3 regions of the Paenibacillus sp. URB8-2 genome follow, and region 1 is predicted to be linked to each of the others. Evidence: riboswitches for the same ligand, from Rfam matches in the RefSeq annotation. Region 1 holds a riboswitch; each other region holds the start of a gene.
What was found. Region 1 has a riboswitch for thiamine pyrophosphate ahead of PUR_RS01920 (ABC transporter substrate-binding protein). Riboswitches for the same ligand answer to the same signal wherever they lie in the genome.
Positions count from the first base shown of each region.

Region 2: it holds a riboswitch for thiamine pyrophosphate, as region 1 does, so the genes downstream of both, PUR_RS12540 (ABC transporter ATP-binding protein) here and PUR_RS01920 (ABC transporter substrate-binding protein) in region 1, are expected to answer to the same signal.
Region 3: it holds a riboswitch for thiamine pyrophosphate, as region 1 does, so the genes downstream of both, PUR_RS09765 (thiamine phosphate synthase) here and PUR_RS01920 (ABC transporter substrate-binding protein) in region 1, are expected to answer to the same signal.

Region 1 covers NZ_AP023239.1:400,993-409,060, forward strand. Annotated here, with positions in the region: gene PUR_RS01895 (heavy metal translocating P-type ATPase) at 1-1,201, shown strand, start outside; partial or broken gene nfsA (oxygen-insensitive NADPH nitroreductase) at 1,254-2,025, shown strand; gene PUR_RS01905 (ABC transporter ATP-binding protein) at 2,189-3,055, opposite strand; gene PUR_RS01910 (ABC transporter permease) at 3,096-3,860, opposite strand; gene PUR_RS01915 (MTH1187 family thiamine-binding protein) at 3,857-4,150, opposite strand; gene PUR_RS01920 (ABC transporter substrate-binding protein) at 4,250-5,317, opposite strand; TPP riboswitch at 5,527-5,639, opposite strand; gene PUR_RS01925 (hypothetical protein) at 5,710-7,143, opposite strand; gene PUR_RS01930 (pyridoxamine 5'-phosphate oxidase family protein) at 7,340-7,780, shown strand; gene PUR_RS01935 (EAL domain-containing protein) at 7,926-8,068, shown strand, end outside.
Region 2 covers NZ_AP023239.1:2,728,587-2,736,654, reverse strand. Annotated here, with positions in the region: gene PUR_RS12555 (S-layer homology domain-containing protein) at 1-11, shown strand, start outside; gene PUR_RS12550 (O-antigen ligase family protein) at 210-3,002, shown strand; partial or broken gene PUR_RS12545 (pentapeptide repeat-containing protein) at 3,078-3,776, shown strand; TPP riboswitch at 3,860-3,963, shown strand; gene PUR_RS12540 (ABC transporter ATP-binding protein) at 4,076-4,846, shown strand; gene PUR_RS12535 (ABC transporter permease) at 4,827-5,600, shown strand; gene PUR_RS12530 (ABC transporter substrate-binding protein) at 5,600-6,652, shown strand; gene thiM (hydroxyethylthiazole kinase) at 6,681-7,472, shown strand; gene thiD (bifunctional hydroxymethylpyrimidine kinase/phosphomethylpyrimidine kinase) at 7,503-8,068, shown strand, end outside.
Region 3 covers NZ_AP023239.1:2,146,769-2,154,836, forward strand. Annotated here, with positions in the region: gene citZ (citrate synthase) at 1-140, shown strand, start outside; gene icd (NADP-dependent isocitrate dehydrogenase) at 294-1,589, shown strand; gene mdh (malate dehydrogenase) at 1,604-2,545, shown strand; gene PUR_RS09755 (hypothetical protein) at 2,682-3,110, shown strand; gene PUR_RS09760 (SDR family oxidoreductase) at 3,465-4,337, shown strand; TPP riboswitch at 4,482-4,584, shown strand; gene PUR_RS09765 (thiamine phosphate synthase) at 4,689-5,372, shown strand; gene thiS (sulfur carrier protein ThiS) at 5,378-5,581, shown strand; gene PUR_RS09775 (ThiF family adenylyltransferase) at 5,590-6,618, shown strand; gene PUR_RS09780 (thiazole synthase) at 6,654-7,424, shown strand; gene thiH (2-iminoacetate synthase ThiH) at 7,440-8,068, shown strand, end outside.

The DNA.
Region 1 (8,068 bases):
CATTTCCGGCATCTTCGTGCCGATTGTGGTGGCAATCGCCGTGCTGACATTCCTGATCTGGTACCTGTGGGCGGCTCCCGGGCAATTTGCCGAAGCGCTGGAGAAGGGGATCGCCGTGCTCGTTATCGCCTGTCCCTGCGCTCTGGGCCTTGCGACCCCGACCTCGATTATGGCCGGCTCCGGAAGGGCTGCGGAGCTCGGCATCCTGTTTAAGGGCGGCGAGCATCTGGAAGCCGCGCAGGGCATTCAACTCGTCGTGCTCGACAAGACGGGCACCGTAACGAGCGGCAAGCCGGTGCTTACGGACGTGCTTGTATCGCCGGACTTCAAGGGCGCGCCTGAACTGGCACCGGCAGACGGCCTGCTGTCGCTTGCGGCGGCGGCGGAGAAGCTGTCGGAGCATCCGCTCGCCGAGGCGGTGGCTTCGGGAGCGGCGGAGAAGGGTCTGGCGGTAGACGAAGCCGCAAGCTTCGCCAATGTACCCGGACGGGGTATCCGGGCGACCGTCCAGGGCAGAGAAATCATCGTCGGCACACGCCGGATGATGGAAGAGAACGGCGTCGATGCACGGCGCTGGTTAGACGCCATGAATGAACTGGAGCAGCAGGGCAAGACGGCGATGCTGGTCGCGGTGGACGGCGTCTGCGAAGGCATCGTGGCCGTCGCGGATACGATCAAGCCGACCTCGCGCGAGGCGGTGGCGGCTCTGCGGGGCATGGGGATCGATGTCGTGATGATCACCGGCGACAACGAGCGGACGGCCCGGGCCATCGCAGCCGAGGCCGGGATCGACAGAGTGATGGCCGAAGTGCTGCCCGAAGGCAAGGCCGAGGCGGTGCGGAAGCTTCAGGCCGACGGCGTGAAGGTGGCGATGGTCGGCGACGGCATCAACGACGCGCCGGCGCTGGCGACCGCCGATATCGGCATGGCGGTCGGAACAGGGACCGACGTGGCGATGGAAGCGGCGGATATTACCCTGATGCGCGGCGACCTCAAGGCCATCGCGGACGCGATTAAGATGAGCCGCCGGACGATGGGCAATATCAAGCAGAATCTGTTCTGGGCGCTCGGCTACAATACAATCGGCATTCCGGTGGCCGCGCTGGGATTTCTGGCGCCCTGGCTGGCGGGTGCGGCCATGGCGTTCAGCTCGGTTTCGGTCGTGCTGAATGCGCTGCGGCTGCAGCGGGTAAAGTTATAATACGAGAAAGCTGCAATGCAAGAGTGAAACGGCATGAAAGGAAGCGACGGGAATGAACAAGAACATCCGGGAGTCCGAAGCGGCCTCCCTTGACAACGCGGTGCTGTCCTTGCTGGGAAGACATGTCTCGGTACGTAAGTTCCGGCAGGACCCGGTAAGTGAAGAACAGCTTGCCGCCATTATCGGGGCGGCGCAGATGGCCTCTACTTCCAGCAATGTGCGTGATTGCTGTGACCGATCCGGCCCTTAAATCGGAGCTTGCGGCGCTTGCCGGGAACCAGGCCTATGTGGCGGAGTGCCCGGTCTTCCTGGTCTGGTGCGCCGATCTGTTCCGGCTGCGGGAGGCGGCGAAGCCCCATCTGAACGGCGCGGCCTCCTACGAGGACTCGACGGAGAATTTCATCATTGCCACCGTCGACACCGCGCTGGCCGCGCAGAACGCCGCCGTGGCGGCGGAGTCGCTGGGGCTTGGCATCGTCTACATCGGCGGGATAAGGAACAAGATCGCCGAGGTGGCGGAGCGGCTGGGGCTGCCCGAACTGGTCTATCCATTGTTCGGCATGTGCCTTGGCTATCCCGATCAGACCCCGGGGCAGCGCCCGCGTCTGCCGCTGCCGGCGGTGCTGCATCATAACCGCTACGATGCCGAAGGGACCGTACGGCAGGTCGAGGCCTACGACGGCACGATGTCCGATTATTTGCGCCAGCGGACCGGCGGGGCGAAGGATACCCCTTGGTCGGCCATCATAGCGGGCCGTCTCGCGGAGCCGATCCGGCTGCATATGAAGGATTTCCTGCAGGACAAAGGCTTTTTGCGCAGGTAAGACGGAATCGGCAGAGCAGGCTGGCGGAGTGTGGGTTTCAATAGAGGGGTATGGGCCTCGGCATGGGAATGCCGGTCCGTGCCCTTTTTGCCGTTGTAAGGTGACAGTTGTCATCACGCGAAGCGGACTCGTTTACTTGGCGGGGACAGGATGGCATATACAGTCAGCGGAGCGCGCCGTTCTTGGCCTGTTCTTCCCGCATCCACCCCGACAGCTGGCGTTTCAGCCGCAAAAATTCGGGATGCTCCGTCATTTCCTCCCGGCGCGGCCGGGGAAAAGGCACATCAACGGTGTGCAATATGGTCCCCGGCCGTCCCGAGAACACATAGATGCGGCTGGAGAGCAGCAGCGCCTCTTCAATGCTATGCGTGATGAACAGCACGGAGCGGCGGTTCTCCTCCCACAGCTCCAGCAGCCAGCGCTGCATCTCGCTGCGGGTGAGGGCGTCGAGCGCGCTGAACGGCTCGTCCAGGAGCATCAGCTCCTGGGGCGCCAGCAGCGCGCGCAGGAAGGCGGCGCGCTGCTGCATGCCGCCGGACAGCATGTGCGGATACGCCTTCTCGAATCCGCCGAGTCCAACCTTCGCGAGCCATCGCCGGGCTTCCTCGCGGGCTTCGCTTCGCGCCGCGCCCTTCAGCTCGCGGGCAAGAATCACGTTATCCTCGATGCTGCGCCAAGGAAATAGCGCCGGCTGCTGCGGCATGTAGCTGACGCTGCCCCGCTGCCCGGTAACCGTAGCGCCGTTCATCCGCACGGCGCCCGCATCCGGCTTGACCAGTCCGCCGATGATGTGGAAGAGCGTGCTCTTGCCGCAGCCCGACGGGCCGATGATGGATACGAACTCATCCGGCTTCACCGTAAGCGACACCTGCTCCAGCACCGGGATGCTACGCCCGCGCTGGGAGAAGGATTTGGAGATGCCGGAGACCTCCAGCGCGGGAGCTTCGGTGCCCGAATCCGGCGAAGCGGCGGCCGGCCTCTCCTCTTTTACCGGTTCTCCGCTTGATGGCGGAACGGTCTTGTTCGTCACTTATTAGCGCCCCTTTCTGCATATTCTTTCCTTGCGCCCGTTATTGTGCGTCCCGCCGCGGCTTCCAGCGGACCAGCCATTTCTCCATCAGAACAACGGCGGCGAACAGCAGCAGGCTCAGCAGCACGCTCAGAATTATGGCGGCGAACATCCGGTCCGTGCGAAACGCCGATTTCTGTATCTGCATATAGTAGCCGAGTCCCTGGTTCCCTCCAATCAGCTCCGCCACCACGGCGCCCGTCACGGCGTAGGCGGCGGATATTTTGATGCCGGAGAACAGGGAGGGCAGCGCATGTGGTAGCTCCAGCTTGGAGAAGATCTGCCGCCTTGAGGCGCCCGCCATCTTCATAAATTGAAGCATCATGCGGTCGGTCTGGGCGAGTCCGCCCAGGCCCGCGACCGCCACGGGGAAGAAGCACACAAGCGTAATGAGAATAATCTTCGGCAGCTGGCCGAAGCCGAACCAGATCACAAGCAGCGGACCGAGCGCAATAATCGGCACGTTCTGGCTTAAGATCAGCAGCGGGTACAGCGCGCGCGCCGACCAGGGGACAATATGCAGCAGTACGGCGGCGGCAATCCCTACGGCCACGCCGAGCGGAAAGCCAATCAGCGTCAGCCGCAGCGTTGCCAGCGTATGCCCTTTAAGGGATGAAGCGCTGGCCATGCCTTCCCGCCAAATGTCGGAGGGAGCGGGCAGCATCCATTTTTCCACATGGAACCAGGAGACCGACACCTGCCACAGCGCCAAAAACAAGAGGACCGCCACAAGGGGCGGCCAGATTTGTTTCCACCTGGAAATCACGGGCGGTATTTCTCCGTCAGTTTGTCCATGCTGATTCCGCCCGGGTTATGGGCGATCTTGACCTGCGAGATGACGCTGGGGCAGCCCGCTTCGATCAACGCCTCCTGCATCTCCCTGACAATTTCCAGCAGGTCGGAGAGCTCGCCTTCCATCGTCGTCTCCAGCGCGTTCACCTGATGCTTCACACCGGAACGCTGAATGACTTCAATCGCCTTGTCCACATAAGAAATTACGTCTTCGCCTCCCGGCGTCTTCGGAATCACCTGAATGCTCAGCAGCGTACTTGCCATTCACTATCATCCTTTCATGTCGTTGATACTTTCATGACCATAATACTTTCATACCGTTAATTGTGAACCCCGTGAATCAAGATTTTAATTCTATTAAACTTACTGCCCGTCCGGCAAAAATTCGTTCGTGAACGCTTTGTCGGCTTCAAGCGGTTTGTCCAGCAGCTTCAGCCCGTACATCCAGTCGGCGTAGTTTTTCCATACTTCGGGCTTCTGCTCGCCCCACTGAGCGGCGTCGTCCTTGTATTTCGGGCTGAGCCATTCCTGGCTGGCCTGAACGAGCTTCGCGTCCAGATCGGGAACCGCCTTGATCAGGATATCGGCAGCCTCTTTTGGATGGTCGATCGCGTATTGGTAGCCCTTGGACGTCGCCTTCAAAAAGGCTTTTACCACCTCGGGATTCTCGGCGATTTCCTTCTCGCTCGTCGTCAGCACCGGCGTGTAATAGTCGAGCTGCGGAGCGTAATCCTTCAAATACAGCATATCCAGCGGCTCGCCGCGCAGCTTCGCTTCAATACCGGTCCAGGCGTAGAAAATCCAGGCAAAGTCAATATCCCGTTTGACGGCTGTAAAATAATCGGCTTCGCCGATCGTGACCTGTTTGACCTTCTTCACGTCGCCGCCCACCGGGTCCATAATGGCCTTCATGGAAGCCTCTTCCACCGGCGATCCCCAGCCGCCGTAAGTTTTTCCTTCGAAGTTCTTCGGCGATTTGATGCCCCGGTCGACCGGAGCCGCGAAGCCGGATGTGTTATGCTGGATAATTGCCGCGATGGACACGAGCGGAACGCCCTGAATGCGTGCCAGCGTCAGGCTGTCCTGCGCGCCGACGCCAAAAGCGGCTTCTCCCGAAGTAACCATCGTATCCGCGCCTGCCGCTCCCGGCTGTACAATGTCCACGTTAAGGCCTTCCTCTGCGTAATAGCCGAGCTCTTTGGCGACATACAGTCCGGTGTGATTCGTGTTCGGCGTCCAGTCGAGCGCGACCTTTACCGGTACTGCCGCTTTTGGCGAACTTTGGGCGGAAGCGGATGCCTCCGGCGAAGCGGAAGCAGAGGTTCCCTGAGCACCGCCCGCGTTCCCTCCCGAATTATTGCTGCCGCATCCCGCCGCAGCGAAGATGAACAGGCAGGCCAGGCACAGTGATAACCATTTTTTGACTCCCATTTATATAATCTCTCCTTTGTATTGCCGCCCCGGATATCCCTGAAGCGGCGGATATTCCCGTCTTCATGAAAGCTCATCCCCAAAATCGCGGGAACGCCCTGCGGACCCGGAAATCTGCGCACCCCCCTCAGTGCCAAGAAATAATGCCAAAAAAGCGCCCCTGAACATCAGGGACGCGAAGGAACGCATGACTGCGGCGGTCCTGGAAGACCACACGCTTAGGCCTTTCCTACGCTGGCATTATCCAGATCAGGTATAAGGGTCAGTATCTTGCGGGATACACTCTCAGCCGGCCGTAATTCCAGCACCCCTGGTTCTATGAAGTTTCGGGTATTCTTGCTGCTTACGGTGTAATTATAGACGCAAGGTTCCGGGGTTGTCCAGCCTGCCGGTTATTCGAGTTTCTTGCGGCGGCGGCCTTTAATCCCGCTCCACAGTTCGCGCACCGTCAGAACGGCGCTGACAATTATGCCGCAGAAGGTCAGAAACAGAGCGATGTATTCGAATACGGAATACTGCAGTATTTTGCTCCAGTCGATGTTTCCCTTCAGATCCTCGATTACCTGGTTCATCCCGTAAATTCCGCTTACAACCGTGAATACCGTCAGAATCATCAGCAGATTGTCGCGGCGCTTGGCCTGGAAGGTCTCCTGATACTGGAACAGGTCGGCCAGCGTCTGCTTTACTTCCACGAATAATTCATCATTGCCGTACACTTTGCGCAATTGAAAGAAGATTTCACGGCCCTGTGTCTGCGAGATCAGTTCAAGAAAATAAAATTTGGCGGAGAACTTGTTGATATAGTAGATCAAATCCTCGATTTCTTCATAATCATGCTCGATCCGCAGCCGCGAGTGCACATTGGACAACTTCAGCAGCACGATCTTGTGAAACAGGCTGAGCAGCAGGCCGTAATAGTATTCGCCGTACATCTGACCCGCGAGCTTCACGGCGGTTTCGGAATTGCTGCGGCTCAGGCAGCAGAAGGTCTGCTCGTTCGTCATATAATAAGTGCCCGGACCCCAGCGGTCGTACCTATGCCTCCGGCAGTACTCCCCGATATATTCTTCGCTGCTTGCGCTCATGTAAGGACGGCCGTCCGGGTTCATTCCGTCGAGCTGGGAAGCGCGGTAGCATGTTCTGTAGTCGATTTCCTCCCCTTCCTCTACCCCGTAGAAGGCCTGAACCATCATGCGCTCATCCACGAAAAAAGGCAGCGTTTCGAAGTAAGCCGAGTTCAAATCCGACTGGTCGAGGAAAGTCTCCAGGCCATTCAACAGATTTCTGAACACGAAATCTTCCATCTGCTTGAACATTCTGTCCTCACAGTAAATACGCGCCGCCTCGTCCGCTTCCGATACATTTTCCAGCGAGCGGAACCGGTCGGCGAATTCCAGCGCGAAACTAAGTGGAAGCCTCTCTTCATCGATCGCCGTCCGGATAGTAATAAAACCGAGCTGAAACGGACAAATGAACACATCCGTCGAGAGCACCTGAAAGGAAACGGAGCCCTGCGGCATTTCCATCCGGCAATTCAGGCCGTTCACCCGGGAATAGCGGCGAAACGAATCTTTATCCTCTCCGCGCGGAAACAGCACATGGGCGGCGAACGGCATATAGGAACGCTCCATGTTCTCATGCGAGACACAGTAGCCTTCTCCGTAATAATCGTCCTGCAGTTCTTTATGATTCAGAAAAAACGGGGTGAATCCGTCCCGCTTAAGCCGCGCCTCAAGCTCCGGTCCTTGCCCCTGCTTAATGGAGAAGGGAAAAATAAACTGCAGGAGCGCGGTATGTAGAATGGGATCATCCAAGAGTTGGTTCATGGTAGTCCTCCTGACTTTGAGGGTAATCGACAATAGTATTTACACCGTCTGCATTGCCTTGAAAAAGGAGGCGCGCCCCCCGGAGTCAATCCCTTCCATTTAGGATTCATTCCGCCGAGTCAGGGTACATTATATTGTATCGACCCGCTGAGCTTATGTATCTCTTGGCTTGAATAGAAAGGAGATTGGGATGTTCATGGACAACAAAGAATTGGAACAACGTATAATCAAGGCGCTGGATGACAACAAATTCGGTTCTTTCGCCACAATTGAAGCCGGCAGCAAGCCGAAGGTTCGTTATATGGCCGTCTTTCATGAGGGGCTTAACCTCTATTTGGCCACAGACCGCAAGACGCATAAAGTGGAAGAACTGCAAAATAACCCGAATGTGTTTCTGCTGCTGGGCTATGAGGCGGGAGGCAGCAAGGATATCCTTGAGATTGAAGCGCAGGCGTCCGTTACCAAAGACGGCAGCCTGCGCGAGAAAATATGGAACAAAGATTTGGAGCGTTGGTTCAAGGGACCGGATGATCCGGATTACGTCATTCTGGAGCTTTCGCCGACGCGTATCGAATATACCGGAAAAGACCGGAAACCCGAGGTTTGGGAAAAGCAGACGGCGTCCGCGGGCAAGTAAGTTAAACCTTGTTTTTAAATAGCAGTCATGATTGAAAAGCGTCCCGAAAGGGGACGCTTTTTTCCATGGTTTCCCTTTTTCTGGGCGAAAGATGCTATAATGACCACAAGTGTTGGTATTAATATAGGTCATAAGGAGGATATCCATGCAGTGCAGTGATTGCTTACCCTTAGCTCCCATTGAAGATGAAGGAATCGTAAAAATTCGGCGCGCATCACCCGCTCTTGCCTCCGCCATTCAAGCGGCCGGATATGCCCTTGACGCTTTTAAGACAGGCTATGAAATTCC
Region 2 (8,068 bases), 2.3 Mb from region 1:
GGAATAGATAACCCGTATGGAGATGGATGATAGAAACTGTTAAATTTTTTGGCCTGTAGCTTAGAGTTCCTGTATGGAGGACCTAGGTTACGGGCCAAGTGTGTTTAATAACGACTACCAGGATCGCTATCATTTTACATAATTACAAGACTATTAACATATCCGTATGCTAAAATATTGAAATATCTACAGGAAAAGGAGATCATAGCGTGTCGAAACCCGTATACGGAAAAAATGCTGTGCAGTCGAGAAATGTAGAAAAGATTTCAGGTCCGGTGTGGATGTTGGCCCTTGCGTTTGTTTTATTTTTGGGCTGGGCCCCGTTTCAAGTGGGATTATTTAATGGTTTGAATATGGATTACGAGAAGCCTCTGTATATATCCGCTTTGCTAAGCGGCTTGATGCTCCTGGTATGGATTGGCCTTGATATAACCAAGTTCAAATTGACCGAACAGCGGGATTTGGTGACTGTGATGGCGGCATTGCTTCCTGTCACTTATATCCTGTCGATGTTTGTCGCCGTCTCGCATTATATGGCAATGAATATGATGTTCATTCAGAGCATGTATGCAACAATATTCATTGTTGCGTTATATCTGCTGAAGCAGAGGCAAATCAATATTGTCATTCAGAACGCCATTCTCGCCATCGCCTATTTCATCGTAGCCTTCGGGCTGTTGAATTGGCTGGGGAGCTGGAAATTCGCCGGCGCTCTGGTAGGCTGGTTCTCCGATACCGTGCGCGAGGGTAAATATTCGGGTTCGGTGATGACCGACTCCAACGGCTTGCGGCTCACCTCGATTTTTCAGTATGCAAATACATATGCTGCATTCCTGATGGCTTTTCTGTTTGTCGCCCTGTTCGCGCTCGTTCGCTCCCGGAAATGGTATGGCCGGCTGACGCACGGGTTCATGCTGGTTCCGATTATTGTATCCATTCTGCTCACGCTGTCGCGCGGCGGACTGGTTATGCTGCCCGTTGCATTCATCCTGCTGCTTCTGTTCCTAAAGCCTGTGCAGCAAATCCTATGGATCGTTCACCTCGGAATTGCCGGAGTCGTCTCGTTGTTAATTACAACACCCGTAACCAATTTAGGTATCGAGCTGAATACCGCATTCACATCATCCGCCGCCTCCAAGGGCTGGGGGTATTTGCTCGGGGGCTCTTTGATCGTTGCCGTGCTGGGCTGGGTCATCCAGCGGTTTGCGGAACCTTGGCTGCACAAGAAACTCGGGGGGCTGGAGGCGCGCAAGCTGAGCGGACTGTGGATTCCACTCGGCTCTATAGTGCTGGTCGGCATCATCGCTTTCCTGTTTATCGGAACAAGCGTGCGAAACCTGCTGCCTCCGAACATCGGGATACGTCTGGAGAACATTAACTTCAAACAGCACAGCGTGCTGGAGCGTATAACTTTTTATAAGGATGCATTAAAAGTGGTTAAGGATCATCCGATCCTCGGTGCCGGAGGAGGAGGCTGGGCCGCGCTGTATGAGCACTACCAGAACAACCCTTATAGCAGCCGTCAGGTTCATAACTTCTTCCTGCAGTACCTGATTGAGGTCGGGATTTTCGGATTTATCGTGTTCATGAGTTTTATCTTTTATATTTTCTATAAATATATTCGCGGGTATGCAAAGAGGGATAAGGACGATTTCAGCAACGGTTTCTTTTATCTGATTATCGCCTTGTCTATTCTGATCCACAGCTTGTTGGACTTCAATATGAGCTATGCTTTCATGGGAATACTGGTCTTTATCGGTCTGGCCGGGACGGCGGCGGTCATGGACAGCAAGCCGCTGCGCCGGAACTGGAATACGGCGGGGCTGCGTCTTGGATATTTTACTGTGCTCGGAATCGGCACCGTATTTCTGCTGTTCATTTTGATCGGCTATATCGGATCGAGCAATGCCGCTGTGAAAGCCAAGAATCTGACTGCGGTCAGCCAGTCCTATGAAGAGCTGAAGGCGCCGCTGGTGAAAGCTTTGGATAAGCGCCCGGGCCATCCGGAGGCGGCGATGTATCTGTCCTCTATGGATCAGCAGGTGTTTAGCCAGACTCAAAACGGGCAGTACCTCGAAGAGTCCTTGCATGTGCTGACTCCCGCCCTCAAGAACGAGCCATACAACAAGCAATTACTGGCCCAGTTGGCAGCTTACTATGCCCTTAAAGGGCAAGGCGATCTTGATTTCGGGGTGTACCGTGACAATGCCGACAAGTTCGTCTGGGATATTGAATGGGCGGATGCCTTGATCAGCCGTGCTGTGATGATGGGAGCCCAGGCCCATACCCAAAAAGACAACGCCCGGGAGCAGGAGTATTTCAAGTCAGGGCTGGAGGCATACGCGAATGTTGTGGCCGGTGTTGAGCACTTGAAGACACTCCCTCCGGAGCAAATGCAGGGACGTCCGTTCTCCGTTACTCCGACCATCGCGCTTAATGCAGGAAAAATGCAGCTTATGTCAGGAGAACGCGAGGCAGCCAAGGCTACCTTGAAGCTTGGATTCAATGAAAATTATGCGGATCTAATAAATAGCGAAAACCTCTGGGAGATGGACTGGTACAGTGCTATAATCAGCCGTTCTTATGATCTGGGTCAGGCGGCATACGCACAAAAAGATGATATTAACAGGAAGGCAAACATGCAAGAGAAGTTCAAAATGGGGTTTCAAGCCTACAGTCAGGTTCTGGCGGATATGGAATATTTGAAGACTCTGTCTCCCGGAGAGCTGCAAGGACGGTCGCTTACTGTCCCTCCGGCTATAAGACTGAATGCGGGCAAAATTCAATTTATGTCCGGACAGCTGCAAACGGCCGCGGATACGCTGCAGCTTGGCCTGAACGAAGATTATACAGATGCAGCCAATCGTGAAACAGCTCGTTGGTACCTGGCTGTACTGAAGAAGAATAACATCGCCCAGGATCAGTCTCTGTATGACCGGCTGATTGCAGCCGATCCCGCGGAAGCGGCGAAGATTGATGAAATCGCGGCTTTGCAGCTTTAACTTGAAGACCGGCTAAGCGAGTTATACAATGCAAAGGACGCTCCGCAATTAGCGTGGGGGCGTTCTTTTTGGTGAAGGCTATGCGCGTCACTTTCGATAATCCATTCAGGTCAAAAGGTATCCCAAATTACCTATGCCGGAAACGATTGGCGGGATAATCCGGCGTTGGCAAAAGAGATGTTTGAGCTGTTTCCCATTATGCAGCAGCTTCATGAAATGCTTTACTACTTGAATGAAGCGCTGAGTTTAGAAGAGGCTGAGCCGATTCACAAAGATTTACAGGCTGTTCTGGAGCAAACGGAGTATCTCACGAATCTTGATCCAAGCTCGATTTTGGAACTTAACGTCCCTGCCCATCGGGCGATTGTTAATGATCTGCTTCTGCAGACAAGTGAACGGGTGCGTGCAAAAGCTACACCGCGGCATAATCAAAACCAAAAAGCAAAAACCAAAGTACGCAAGGGAAGCGACTTTATAGGCGCAAATTTAAGAGGAGCCGATCTTAGAGGGGCTAACTTAAGAGGCGCTCTGCTTATTGCAAGCGACCTGAGAGATGCTGACATGAGAGTAACTGATCTGATCGGCGCTGACTTTAGGGATGCCAACCTTAGCGGCGCCGATCTCACAGGAAGTATTTTTCTTACTCAAGCGCAAGTGAATTCGGCTAAGGGCGATATCCATACCAAACTGCCGCCTACTTTAAGCATTCCTGATCACTGGATTAAAAATGATAGCCAGAATTTATCGCATAATGGAGGATCATCTCGGTTTTGAGTCGATCAGGCCCAAATGGTACATTGAGGGAACCGACTGGGATATGGTATAGTTAAAAACAATGAAAACCGAATAAAAGACCGCAATTTCACTAGGGGCGTCATCCGACTGAGACGGAGCCGCGAGCTTCGGACCCTTGGAACCTGATCTGGATCATACCAGCGTAGGGAAGTGGAACCTGGAGCTTACTTAATCGAAGCCGTACAGACCTAGCGCTTGTACGGCGGATATTTTGAAGGCCCGTCCATTTCTCTAACGGAAATGGACGGGTCTTTATTCATCTTAAGGAGGGCTGACCGATTATCGAAGAACTTTTATCTCTCCGCCGCCTTTCTTTTTCGTTTCCGCAGCAGAAGCCCGTATTTTCGGAACTGTCGTTAACGCTCCGCAAGGGCGAATTCGTCAGCATCGTCGGCGCCAGCGGCTGCGGCAAAAGCACGCTGTTCAAAGTAATAGCCGGACTGCTGGAGCAAACGGCGGGAGAAATCGGGCTGCGTGGCTCCGACAGCGGCTCCGGGGGGAACCGGCTCGGCCTTACCGCCTACATGCCTCAGCAGGACCTCCTGCTGCCCTGGCGGACGGTGCTGGACAACTGCCTGCTGCCGTTGGAGATCAAAGGCCGGGCCAGTAAAGACAAAAAGTCTGTGGTACAGGACATGCTGAAGCGTTTCGGACTCGCCGGTTATGAGCTTGCTTATCCGCATGAGCTGTCCGGCGGGATGCGCCAGCGGGCCGCTTTTCTACGTACGCTGATGAGCGGCGGCGAGCTCATGCTGCTCGATGAGCCGTTCGGCGCGCTCGACGCCATGACCAAGCGGGACATGCACCGCTGGCTGCTGGAGCTATGGGGGGAGCTGGGGCGGACCGTTATGTTCATTACGCATGATCTGGAGGAAGCTATTCTGCTGAGTGACCGAATCTTTCTAATGCCGTCCTCCAGCGGCGGCTCCCTTCAGGAGATGAACATGGAGCTGCCGAGACCCCGGCGTCTGGAAATGAATTACGAGCCCGGCTTTGTCTCTTTGCGGGCCGAACTGGAGCGGAGGCTGTATGAAACGCGCGCCGTTTAAGGAAGGAATTCGCCGTTACGGCGCCTTTCTTCTCCTGCTGCTGTTGATACTCGCCGTGTGGGAAGCGGCTGTGCGCTCGGGACTCGTTCCGTCCTTTATCCTTCCCGCACCCTCCTCGATCTGGACCGCGCTCGTCCTAAACGCAGGACTGCTGCTCGGCACTCATTTGCCTGCCACTTTGGAGGAAGTGGCAATTGGATGCCTGCTGTCGGTGGCGGGCGGCATCCTGCTTGGAACCGGCATGCATCTGTCCCGAACGCTGGAAAAGGCACTCTATCCTTTTATTATCATCAGCCAGACGATTCCGCTGATCGCGCTCTCCCCCATTTTTATCATGTGGTTCGGCTATTCCCTTTGGAGCAAGGTCGCCGTCGTCTTCCTGACCGCGTTCTTCCCGGTCGTCGTGGGTGTCTACGACGGTCTCGGCAAAAGCGGCGGCGCCTACAAAGAGCTGCTGCTGACCATGGGCGCGAACCGTTCGCAACTGCTGTTCAAGATCGGAGTTCCGCTGGCGCTTCCTTCCTTTTTCTCGGGACTGAAGCTGTCGGTGGTGTACTGCGTGATCGGCGCGACCATCGGGGAATGGCTCGGAGGCACGCGCGGACTTGGTTATTACAGCCGCCGGATGGCGGGAAGCCTGCACAGCGCCGAAATGTTCGCCGCCATTGTTCTGCTCTCAGCACTCGGTATCGCGCTATTCCTGGCTGTCCGGCTGCTGGAGCATCAAATTCTTAAGAAAAGAGGTACATATTGATGAAAATTTTTACCCGTAGTAAAGCTTTACTGCTGCCCGTCTTATCGCTCCTTCTCTTGACAACCGCTTGCGGAGGCTCTTCGCCGTCCGGCGATTCCGCGGCTTCTGCCTCACCCTCGCAAGCCCCCATTGCATCGAGCAGCCCGGTTGCATCTGCACACAAGCTGACTCTTATGCTCGACTGGTATCCGAACGCCGTGCATTCTTTTTTGTATGCCGCACAGGAACAGGGTTATTTCACCAAGCAGGGACTCGATGTGGAAATTCAAATGCCGGCGGACACGAATGATGCGCTGAAGCTCGTCGCGGCAGGCAAAGTGGATCTTGCGCTAAGCTACCAGCCGCAGGTGCTGATGGCACGGGGAGAGAAAATTCCTGTAAAAGCGCTGGCTTCCATAGTCCGTCACCCGCTGACTCACCTGATGGTGCCTGCAGACAGTTCCGTACATACGCCTAAGGATTTGGCCGGCAAAAATGTGGGGTATTCTTCCATCCCGCTCTATGAAGCGATGGTCAAGACGATGGTCAAAGCCGACGGCGGTGATCCGGATAAGGTTAATTTTGTGGATGTGGGCTACGACTTGATCCCGGCTATTTCCACCGGACAGACCGACGCTATTATGGGTGCGTTCATCAACCATGAGCAGCTTATTTTGCAAAAAGAAGGCCACCCTGTCACCTCGATCGACCCGGCGAAATACGGTGTGCCCGACTATTCCGAGCTAGTGCTTGTTGCCAGCGACGAGGGAATCAGTCAGCATAAAGACGATTACAGCAAGTTTCTGGCGGCGATGCGGGAAGGTCAGGCGTATGTAAAAGAGCATCCTGACGAAGCGCTGTCTATCCTGCTGGCGCATGAGGACGGGACCGCTCCTCTGGACAAGGAAATTGAAACGCAGAGCCTTAAAGTGCTGCTGCCGCTGATGGACGCGGGCGATAAGCCCTTCGGGTATCAGGACCCGGAATCATGGGACAAAGTGCTGAAGTGGCTTGGAGACAACGGACTGCTGCCTGCGGGTATTACGGCCGGGGACGCTTTTGTGAATTTATAGGTTCATACTAATTTAGGGGGGAACTCAAATGTCTTTCATAACCAAGCTTCGGGAAAACAATCCACTCATCCACAACATCACCAACATCGTCGTCACCAACTTTACCGCCAACGGTCTGCTCGCTCTGGGAGCTTCGCCGTTTATGGCGGATTCGCATGAAGAAGTGGCGGATGTAGCTGCGATGTCCGGCGCCGTCCTGATCAACATCGGCACGCTTAACGAGCAAGCCATCAAGGCCATGCTGCTCGCCGGACAGTCGGCCAACAAGCACGGTGTACCGGTCGTTCTCGATCCAGTGGGAGCCGGCGCGACTGCGTACCGGACGGAAGTCACGCATCGTCTCGTTTCGGAAATGAAGATTACCGCGCTGCGGGGAAATGTCGCCGAGGTTGCCAACGTCATCGGAGAGAAATGGTCCATTAAAGGCGTGGACGCCGGAGCAGGCGACGGCGATCATGCCGCCGTGGCCATTAAAGCGGCGAAAAAGCTCGGATGCATCGTCATTGTTACCGGAAAAGAGGACATTATCACCGATGGAGAGAAAACGTATATCGCAGCCAATGGCCATCCTATTTTGACCAAAGTGACCGGAACCGGCTGCCTGCTCAGCTCCGTCGTCGCCGCTTTCCTGGCGGTTGCGGGGGACTCCCCTCTGGAAGCGGCGGCAGAAGCCCTCTCCTTCTACGGCGTCGCCGCCGAACTCGCAGCGGAGAAGACAGCTTCACACGGTCCGGGCAGCTTCCAGATTGAATTTCTGAACCAGTTGGCGCTTCTTACGCCGGACGAATACGGCAAGCTGTCGAGAATCCGTCAAGCGTAAACAGAACTATTCAGCAAGGGAGACGAAAAGATGAACGTATACAAAGCGTTAACGATCGCCGGCTCCGACAGTGGCGGAGGCGCGGGAATCCAGGCCGACCTCAAGACGTTCCAGGAACTGGGCGTCTACGGCATGTCCGCGCTGACTGCGGTGACGGCGCAGAATACGCTCGGGGTTCAGGGCGTGTATCCGCTCGAACCCGAGGCCGTGGCGCGGCAGCTCGATTCCGTCGGCGAGGATCTGGCCCCGGATGCGGTTAAGACCGGCATGCTGTTCAGCGGAGAGATCATAAGAACTGTAGCGGATAAGATCCGGCAGTACGGATGGAGCAATCTCGTTATCGATCCGGTGATGGTAGCCAAAGGCGGGTCATCGCTACTGTTGCGGGAAGCGGTTCAGTCCCTGATTCAGCATTTGCTCCCCCTCGCCCTGGTAACCACACCGAATATTCCGGAAGCGGAAATTATCGCTGACCTGAGCATTGCAAGCCTCGAAGACTGCGAGGAAGCAGCCAAAAGGATCGCGCAGATGGGTTCGCGCTACGTCGTTATTAAAGGCGGTCACGGAAGCGGAAATGGCGTCGTCACGGATGTGCT
Region 3 (8,068 bases), 1.7 Mb from region 1:
CGCCGATCTTCGCCATCAGCCGGGTATCGGGATGGACCGCTCACATTCTTGAGCAGTATGAAGACAACCGCATTATCCGTCCGCGCGCGGAATACACGGGTCTTGTGGAGCAAAAATACGTTCCGGTTACCGAAAGATAAGCAGTCTTTTTGGCGCGCCTGTATGCGGGAAGAAGGGCGTCGTCAGCAAAAGATTAACCACTGAAAGGCGTACGCTTCTTAAAGCCGGTTCGCAGCAGCAGACTGGCGGAAGCGTATGCCGCACACCAACTTTTAAGGAGGAATTACACACTAATGCTGAAACTCGAAAAGTATGATCTGCCGACAGAGGGCGAACAAATTACAATTGACAACGGAAAGCTGCAGGTCCCGGATCATCCGATTATCCCTTTTATCGAAGGTGACGGAACAGGACGCGACATTTGGAAAGCCTCCAAACGGGTGTTGGACGCGGCGGTAGACAAGGCTTACGGCGGTTCCAAGCGCATTGCCTGGTACGAGGTGTTTGCCGGAGAGAAAGCATTCAATACATATGGGGAGTGGCTTCCGAACGATACGCTCGAAGCGATCCGCGAATACATCGTGGCGATCAAAGGACCGCTCACGACTCCGATCGGCGGAGGCATCCGTTCACTTAACGTAGCGCTGCGTCAGGAGCTGGATCTGTACGTATGTTTGCGTCCGGTGCGGTATTTTGACGGCGTGCCTTCCCCGGTAAAGCGGCCGGAGCTGGTCGATATGGTCATTTTCCGGGAGAACACGGAAGATATTTACGCCGGCATTGAATATCAAGAGGGCTCGGAGCAGGTCAAGAAAGTGATTGAGTTCCTGCAAAAAGAGATGGGAGTAAGCAAAATCCGCTTCCCGGAAACGTCGGGCATCGGCATCAAGCCGGTATCGTCCGAAGGCTCGAAGCGTCTTGTTCGCGCTGCTGTGGAATACGCAGTAAAGCATGGCCGCAAGAGCGTTACGCTTGTGCATAAAGGCAACATCATGAAATTCACCGAGGGCGCGTTCAAGAACTGGGGATATGAAGTCGCTGAGCAGGAATTCGGCGATAAAGTGTTCACCTGGAGCCAGTACGACGCCATCAAGGAGGCCGAAGGCGCCGATGCGGCAAACGCGGCCCAGAAGAAGGCTGAGCAGGAAGGCAAGATCATTATAAAGGACGCCATTGCTGACATCGCGCTGCAGCAGGTGCTGACGCGTCCGACAGACTTTGACGTTATTGCCACGCTGAACCTGAACGGCGACTATCTGTCCGACGCCCTGGCTGCGCAAATCGGCGGCATCGGCATCGCTCCGGGAGCGAACATCAACTACGTGACCGGACATGCCATTTTTGAAGCGACGCATGGTACGGCGCCGAAATACGCGGACAAGGATGTTGTGAATCCGGGTTCCGTCGTTCTGTCCGGGGTAATGATGCTCGAGCATTTGGGCTGGCAAGAAGCCGCCGATCTGATCTATAAGGGCATGAGTACCGCAATCAACAACAAAACCGTTACTTACGATTTCGCTCGTCTGATGGAAGGAGCAACCGAACTGAAGTGTTCTGAGTTCGCTGATGAAGTGATCAAACACATGTAGGGAGGACAATCACATTGGCCATCAAACGTTACAAGATTACAGTCGTGGGCGCCGGCATGACCGGCGCCAACACGGCGCTAATGCTTGCTCAGAATGAATTGGGTAATGTGGTTCTGCTTGATATTCCCCAGCTTGAAAATCCGACCAAAGGCAAGGCGCTTGATATGCTGGAAGCGGGTCCGGTCATCAGATTTGACAGTCAGATTCTCGGCACAGCGAATTATGATGACGCCGCAGATTCGGATATCGTCATTATTACGGCCGGTGTGGCCCGCAAGCCGGGCATGAGCCGTGACGATCTAGTCAATACCAATGCCGGCATCATCAAATCGGTATGCGAAAATATCAAACGCGTTGCTCCGGAGTCCATCGTCATCATCCTCAGCAATCCGGTTGACGCCATGACTTATGTGGCCTACCATGCGCTTGGCTTTCCGAAGAACCGCGTAATCGGCCAATCCGGCGTGCTGGATACGGCAAGGTACTGCACCTTCATCGCCCAGGAACTCAATGTCTCGTTTGAAGATGTGCGCGGCGTCGTACTCGGAGGACACGGCGACGACATGGTTCCGCTCGTACGTTATTCCAGCGTCGGCGGGATTCCGATTGAAACGTTGATTCCGGCGGACCGAATCAAAGCGATTGTGGAGCGTACCCGCCACGGCGGCGGAGAGATTGTTGAACTCCTTGGAAACGGCAGCGCTTATTATGCGCCGGCGGCTTCTCTGGTTCAGATGACCGAAGCTATTCTGAAGGACAAGAAACGGATTCTGCCCGTCATTGCCTATTTGGAAGGCGAATACGGCTACAGCAATGTGTTCATGGGTGTTCCGACGCTGCTCGGCGCCGGGGGAATTGAGAAAGTGTTTGAACTGGACCTGACAAGCGAGGAAAAAGCGGCTCTGGATAAATCGGCGGAGTCTGTAAGAAATGTAACGGCGGTAGTGAATGTGTGATTAATTGACAAAAGTATGAACGGTATCCCCATTTTATTTTCGATAAAATGGGGATTTTCTTTTGAGAAGCGGCGGCAATTGGTTATAATATTTACGAATGTAACTTATATCATAGATTTATCGGGAGGAATGCGCTATGGATTGGCATGTTTTGATGTTTTTACATATGATCGGCATGCTGGCATTGGGGTTCTATCTGGTGCTGCCTTTCATTCTCGGTCGGATGGAGAAGCTTTCTCCCGCAGCCAAGGAGGGAACGCTGAGCGCAATCAGCGGATTTAACCGTTTCGCCCAGTATGGACTTGTGATCCAACTGCTCACCGGCGGTTACATGATGACTAAAGACGAATATTCGGTGCCGTGGATGATTATCGTTGCGCTGCTGCTGCTCGCGATGTTTGCCTTGGGCGGCATTATGAGCAAGCCGCTGCGTTTGGCGGCAGCAGGCATGAAGCAGAGCCGCGACGTCTCCAGTGAAATCGGCAAAATCCGCACACTGAGCGCGCTGCTGGCAGTATGCTTGCTGGCTACACTATTCTTTATGGTATTTAATGAGATTATTTAAGCCGTACACACGGCTGTCCCATCTTCAACCGCCTCCGCCGGAGGCGGGTTTTTTGTAAATATAAGCATGTATAAGCCGGGGGCTTAACATTTTGACATATATTTCTACGAGAAACGTACTTGCGTCTTATAAAGACGCCGTCAGGCGTTTCTTCTTGCTTGCGGCATTCAGCATCGGGGTTCTCCGCAGAACATCTGAGCAAAAAGCTGACCGCTCTTTGCTATCCTTGCTCCTGTTTGAGCTTCCGGCAATTGGTTAATTTAAATATCGTAAGAGGGAACGAATAATTGCACATCCCTAAGACATCCTAAGGAAAGTCTGAGCTTTTACAAACTTTCGAGAGGAGAATGAAAGATGAGCGATAGCAGTCAACAAACCCAGAAGACATTGCCACCGCAGCATCAGGATCGTCAACCCGGATTGGAATCGGAAATGACACCGCGGCCTAAATATGAACCGGCGACATACAAAGCGGCAGGCAAGCTGCTTGGCAAAGCGGCCTTGATTACAGGCGGAGACAGCGGTATCGGCCGCGCGGTTGCGGTGGCTTTTGCCAAGGAAGGGGCCGATGTGGTCATTTCCTATCTGAACGAGCACACCGACGCGGAGGAAACGAAGCGCCAGGTCGAGCAGGAAGGACGCAAATGCGTTCTCGTCTCCGGCGATATTGGTGTTGAAGTCTTCTGCCAGGACCTCATCAACAAATCGGTGGAGGGTCTGGGCAAGCTGGACATCCTGATCAACAATGCGGCGGAGCAGCATCCGCAGGAGAAGATCGAGAATATCACTTCCGAGCAGCTTGAGCGGACGTTCCGCACGAATATTTTCTCTATGTTTTATTTGACGAAAGCGGCAATGCCTCATTTGAAAAAAGGCTCTACCATCGTCAATACGACTTCGATTACGGCGTACAGAGGAAACCCTCAGCTGCTGGACTATTCGTCCACCAAAGGGGCTATTCTCGCCTTCACCCGTTCGCTGGCCATGAATCTGGCCGAACAAGGCATTCGCGTCAACGCGGTCGCGCCGGGTCCGATCTGGACGCCACTCATTCCGTCCACCTTTGACGAGAAAAAGGTCAGTGAGTTCGGAGCCACCCAGCCGATGAAGCGACCGGGCCAACCGGAAGAGCTGGCTCCGGCTTATGTCTATCTGGCTTCCGACGATTCGACGTATGTGACCGGCCAGGTTATGCATGTCAATGGCGGCGAAATCGTGAACGGTTAACCGTTTACGCCTTGAAATCAACCGCGTCAGCGGTATAGTACAAAGCCTCCGGTTCGCTAGTGCGACCGGGGGCTTTTTTTCACGCAAGGGGTATGATGAGAAGGAAGAATATGCTATGCTGTAGAAGATTCATAACCGCATAGAGATTGACACTAGGGGTGCCGCAAGGCTGAGACGAACGTGATTGTTCGGACCCTTTGAACCTGATCTGGTTTGTACCAGCGTAGGGAAGTGGAGAGTGAATATCTGCATCCGGACCTCATCAAGGTTCGATCCTATCTGCAGTTTCCGGCCGCCTTCCTTCGAGAGGGCGGCTTTTTTGGTGTGATCAAAGAAACACAGGAGGAGAGCATGGCAATTCACCCAACAAAAGATTCCGTTTCACGGTGGTCCACAGCTGTGGACGTCAGGGAAACCGATCCCGAGATACATCTCATTTCCGGCGGCGGGACGCTGTTAGACAACTTTGTGACCATCGCCGAGGCTGTCCATTCATTGGTGAATTATATCCATTTGCGCGAGAAATCGTGTACCGCGAATGAGCTGTTCGAAACAGTGAAGGAGATGTCCCGCCGTGGTGTACCGCTTGGCAAAATAGTCGTGAACGACCGTCTGGATGTCGCGCTGGCTTCCGGCGCCGGCGGCGTCCAGCTTGCGGGGCACAGCCTTCCTCCCGCCATCGCCCGGCCAATCGCCCCGGAGCTGCGCATTGGCCGCTCCGTCCATTCCGCGGCGGAAGCGGCCGCAGCCGCGGATGAAGGGGCGGACTACTGCCTCTATGGGCATGTGTACGCCTCGGCCAGCAAACCGGGTCTGCCCGGCCGGGGCCTAAGCGGACTCGCTGATACCGTCCGGGCTTGCCCGGTTCCGGTCATCGCGATCGGCGGCATTGAGCCGGGAAACGCGGGGCAGGTCATCCGCAGCGGCGCTGCAGGTATTGCCGTGTTGTCGGGCATCTGCGGCGCAGCCGATCCGGTGGCTGCGGCAATGGCTTACCGCTCCGCGGTCCGAGCGGCCCGGCTTGAAAGGAGGTGAAGGCAATGAATCTGTATATCAACGGAAACGAGACCAGGCTTGATGAAGCTTGCGGTACGCTTGCGGATCTGCTGAGCCGCCCCGAATGGAAGGAACGGCGGATGATCGTTGAACTGAACGGCGTGATCGTGGGCAAGGAAGATTACGGGCATGTCACGCTTGCCGAAGGGGACCGTGTCGAGCTTGTGCATTTTGTGGGAGGAGGCTGAGGCGAAAGATGAATTCCGCCGGGCAGGACAGATACAGCAGGCAGGAGCGATTTTATGGAATCGGATCCGAAGGCCAGAAGAAGCTTGCGGAAGCGAAGGTGCTGATCATAGGCGCAGGCGCGCTTGGCTCCGCATGCGCGGAGACGATGGTGCGGTCGGGCGTCGGCAGGGTGACCCTTATCGACCGGGATTATGTGGAATGGAGCAACCTGCAGCGTCAAAATCTCTACAGTGAGCAGGATGCGGCCGAGAGGATGCCCAAGGCGGTAGCGGCTGCGCGCAGGCTTCGCAGCGTCAACTCTTCTGTAGAGGTGGAAGGGATCGTTGCGGATATTACAGCCGATGAAATCGGCCTCTATACCCGGGACGTAGACCTTATTCTGGATGCGGCGGACAATTTCGAGGTAAGGATGATTGTGAACGATATTGCCGTGAGGAATGGCATTCCCTGGATCTATGGAGCCTGTACCGGTAGCTACGGGATTTCAATGACGATTGTGCCCGGACAGAGCGCCTGCCTTCACTGTCTGCTGGATGGGCTTCCAACTGGAGGGGATACCTGCGATACGACGGGCATTATCGGTCCCGCCGTACAAATGACAGCCGCCTATCAGACAGCCGAGGCGCTGAAATGGCTGTCGGGGAACGTGAGCGCGCTGCGCGGAACGCTGGTCTCCTTCGATCTGTGGACCAACCGCCACTCGTCGATGGATACGTCCAGGCTGAAGCGCGCGGATTGTCCATCCTGCGGCTCCAACCGCACCTATCCGTATTTATCGCCGGGGAGCCATTCCAGAACGACAGTGCTCTGCGGGCGGGATACGGTGCAGATTCGCCCGGCAAGTCCGGCAAGACTGGACTTGGAGGAGTGGGAGCGGCGGCTTTCCGCTCACGGCCGGGCGGAGCGTAATCCCTATATGCTGTCTTTGACGCTGGAGAAGCACCGCCTGGCGGTCTTTCCCGATGGACGGGTGCTCATTCACGGAACGGGAGATCCCGCCGAAGCCCGTTCGCTCTATCACCGTTATTTTGGCTGACCGCTCAATATTATGAATAGGGAGGATTAAAGATTATGAAGGATGCTTTACATATCGGGGGCAAGGCCCTGTCCAGCCGGCTGTTCATCGGAACCGGCAAATACAGCCGCAATACGCTTATTCCGGAGGTGGTCGAAGCTTCCGGCTCCGAAGTAATCACGGTAGCTCTTCGGAGAGTCGATCCCTCGTCGCGGGAGGAGAATGTTCTGAATCATATTCCGCCGCACATGACTCTGCTGCCCAATACTTCCGGCGCGCGGACCGCGGAAGAAGCCGTGCGCATCGCCCGGCTGGCCAGAGCGGCGGGAATGGGGAACTGGGTCAAGATTGAAGTCATTAACGATCAGCGGTATTTGCTTCCGGACAACCTGGAGACGATCCGCGCCACGGAAATTCTGGCTGCCGAAGGCTTTGTCGTCCTTCCCTACATGAGCCCGGACCTGTCTGCTGCGCTCCGTCTGAGAGACGCAGGGGCGGCGGCGGTGATGCCGCTGGGAGCGCCCATCGGAAGCAACCGGGGCCTCCGGACGAAAGAACTGATCGGCATCCTGATTGAAGAGACCGGCTTGCCGATTATTGTGGATGCCGGGATCGGGCGGCCGTCGGAGGCGGCAGAAGCGATGGAGATGGGCGCGGCAGCCGTGCTGCTGAATACGGCGATTGCCACCGCCCGCGATCCGCTGGGCATGGCAGAAGCCTTCCGCGGGGCGGTTGCCGCCGGACGGCAGGCCTATCTGGCCGGGCTGGGAGCGGTTCGGCAGGAGGCGGAGGCCTCTTCGCCTTTGACCGGTTTTTTGAGCGTATAGAAAGGGGACAGATCAATGAGTTTCTATGAATCGCTGATGACCCTGGAGCGTTTACCCTTTAAGGAGTTGTGGAAGGGGTATGGGGCGGAGGATGTAAGGCGGGCGCTGGCCAAGGAGAAGCTGGACGAGGAAGATCTGCTTGCCCTGCTGTCACCTGCCGCTGGACCGCATTTGGAGGAAATGGCTCAGAAGGCGCAGCGTATCACCCGTTCTCATTTCGGCCATGTCGTGCAGCTGTTTACGCCGATGTATGTAGCCGATTATTGCGTCAATCACTGTACGTACTGCAGCTTCAGCTCCATCTACGACTTTCCGCGCAAAAAACTGACGCTCGAAGAAGTCGAAAAGGAAGCGGCGGCGATTGCCTCTACCGGTCTTCGCCATATCCTGCTGCTGACGGGAGAATCGCGCCGGGATTCGCCGGTCGGTTACGTTAAAGATTGCGTGAAGGTTCTCCGCAAGTATTTCTCCTCCATTAGCATCGAGGTCAATCCGCTATCCGCGGAGGAATACCAAGAGCTGGCCCATGCGGGTGTGGACGGATTGACCCTGTTCCAGGAGGTATACGACCGGGAGACATACGCCAAGCTTCACGTCAAAGGACCGAAGCGGAACTTCCGCGCCCGTCTTGACGCTCCGGAGCG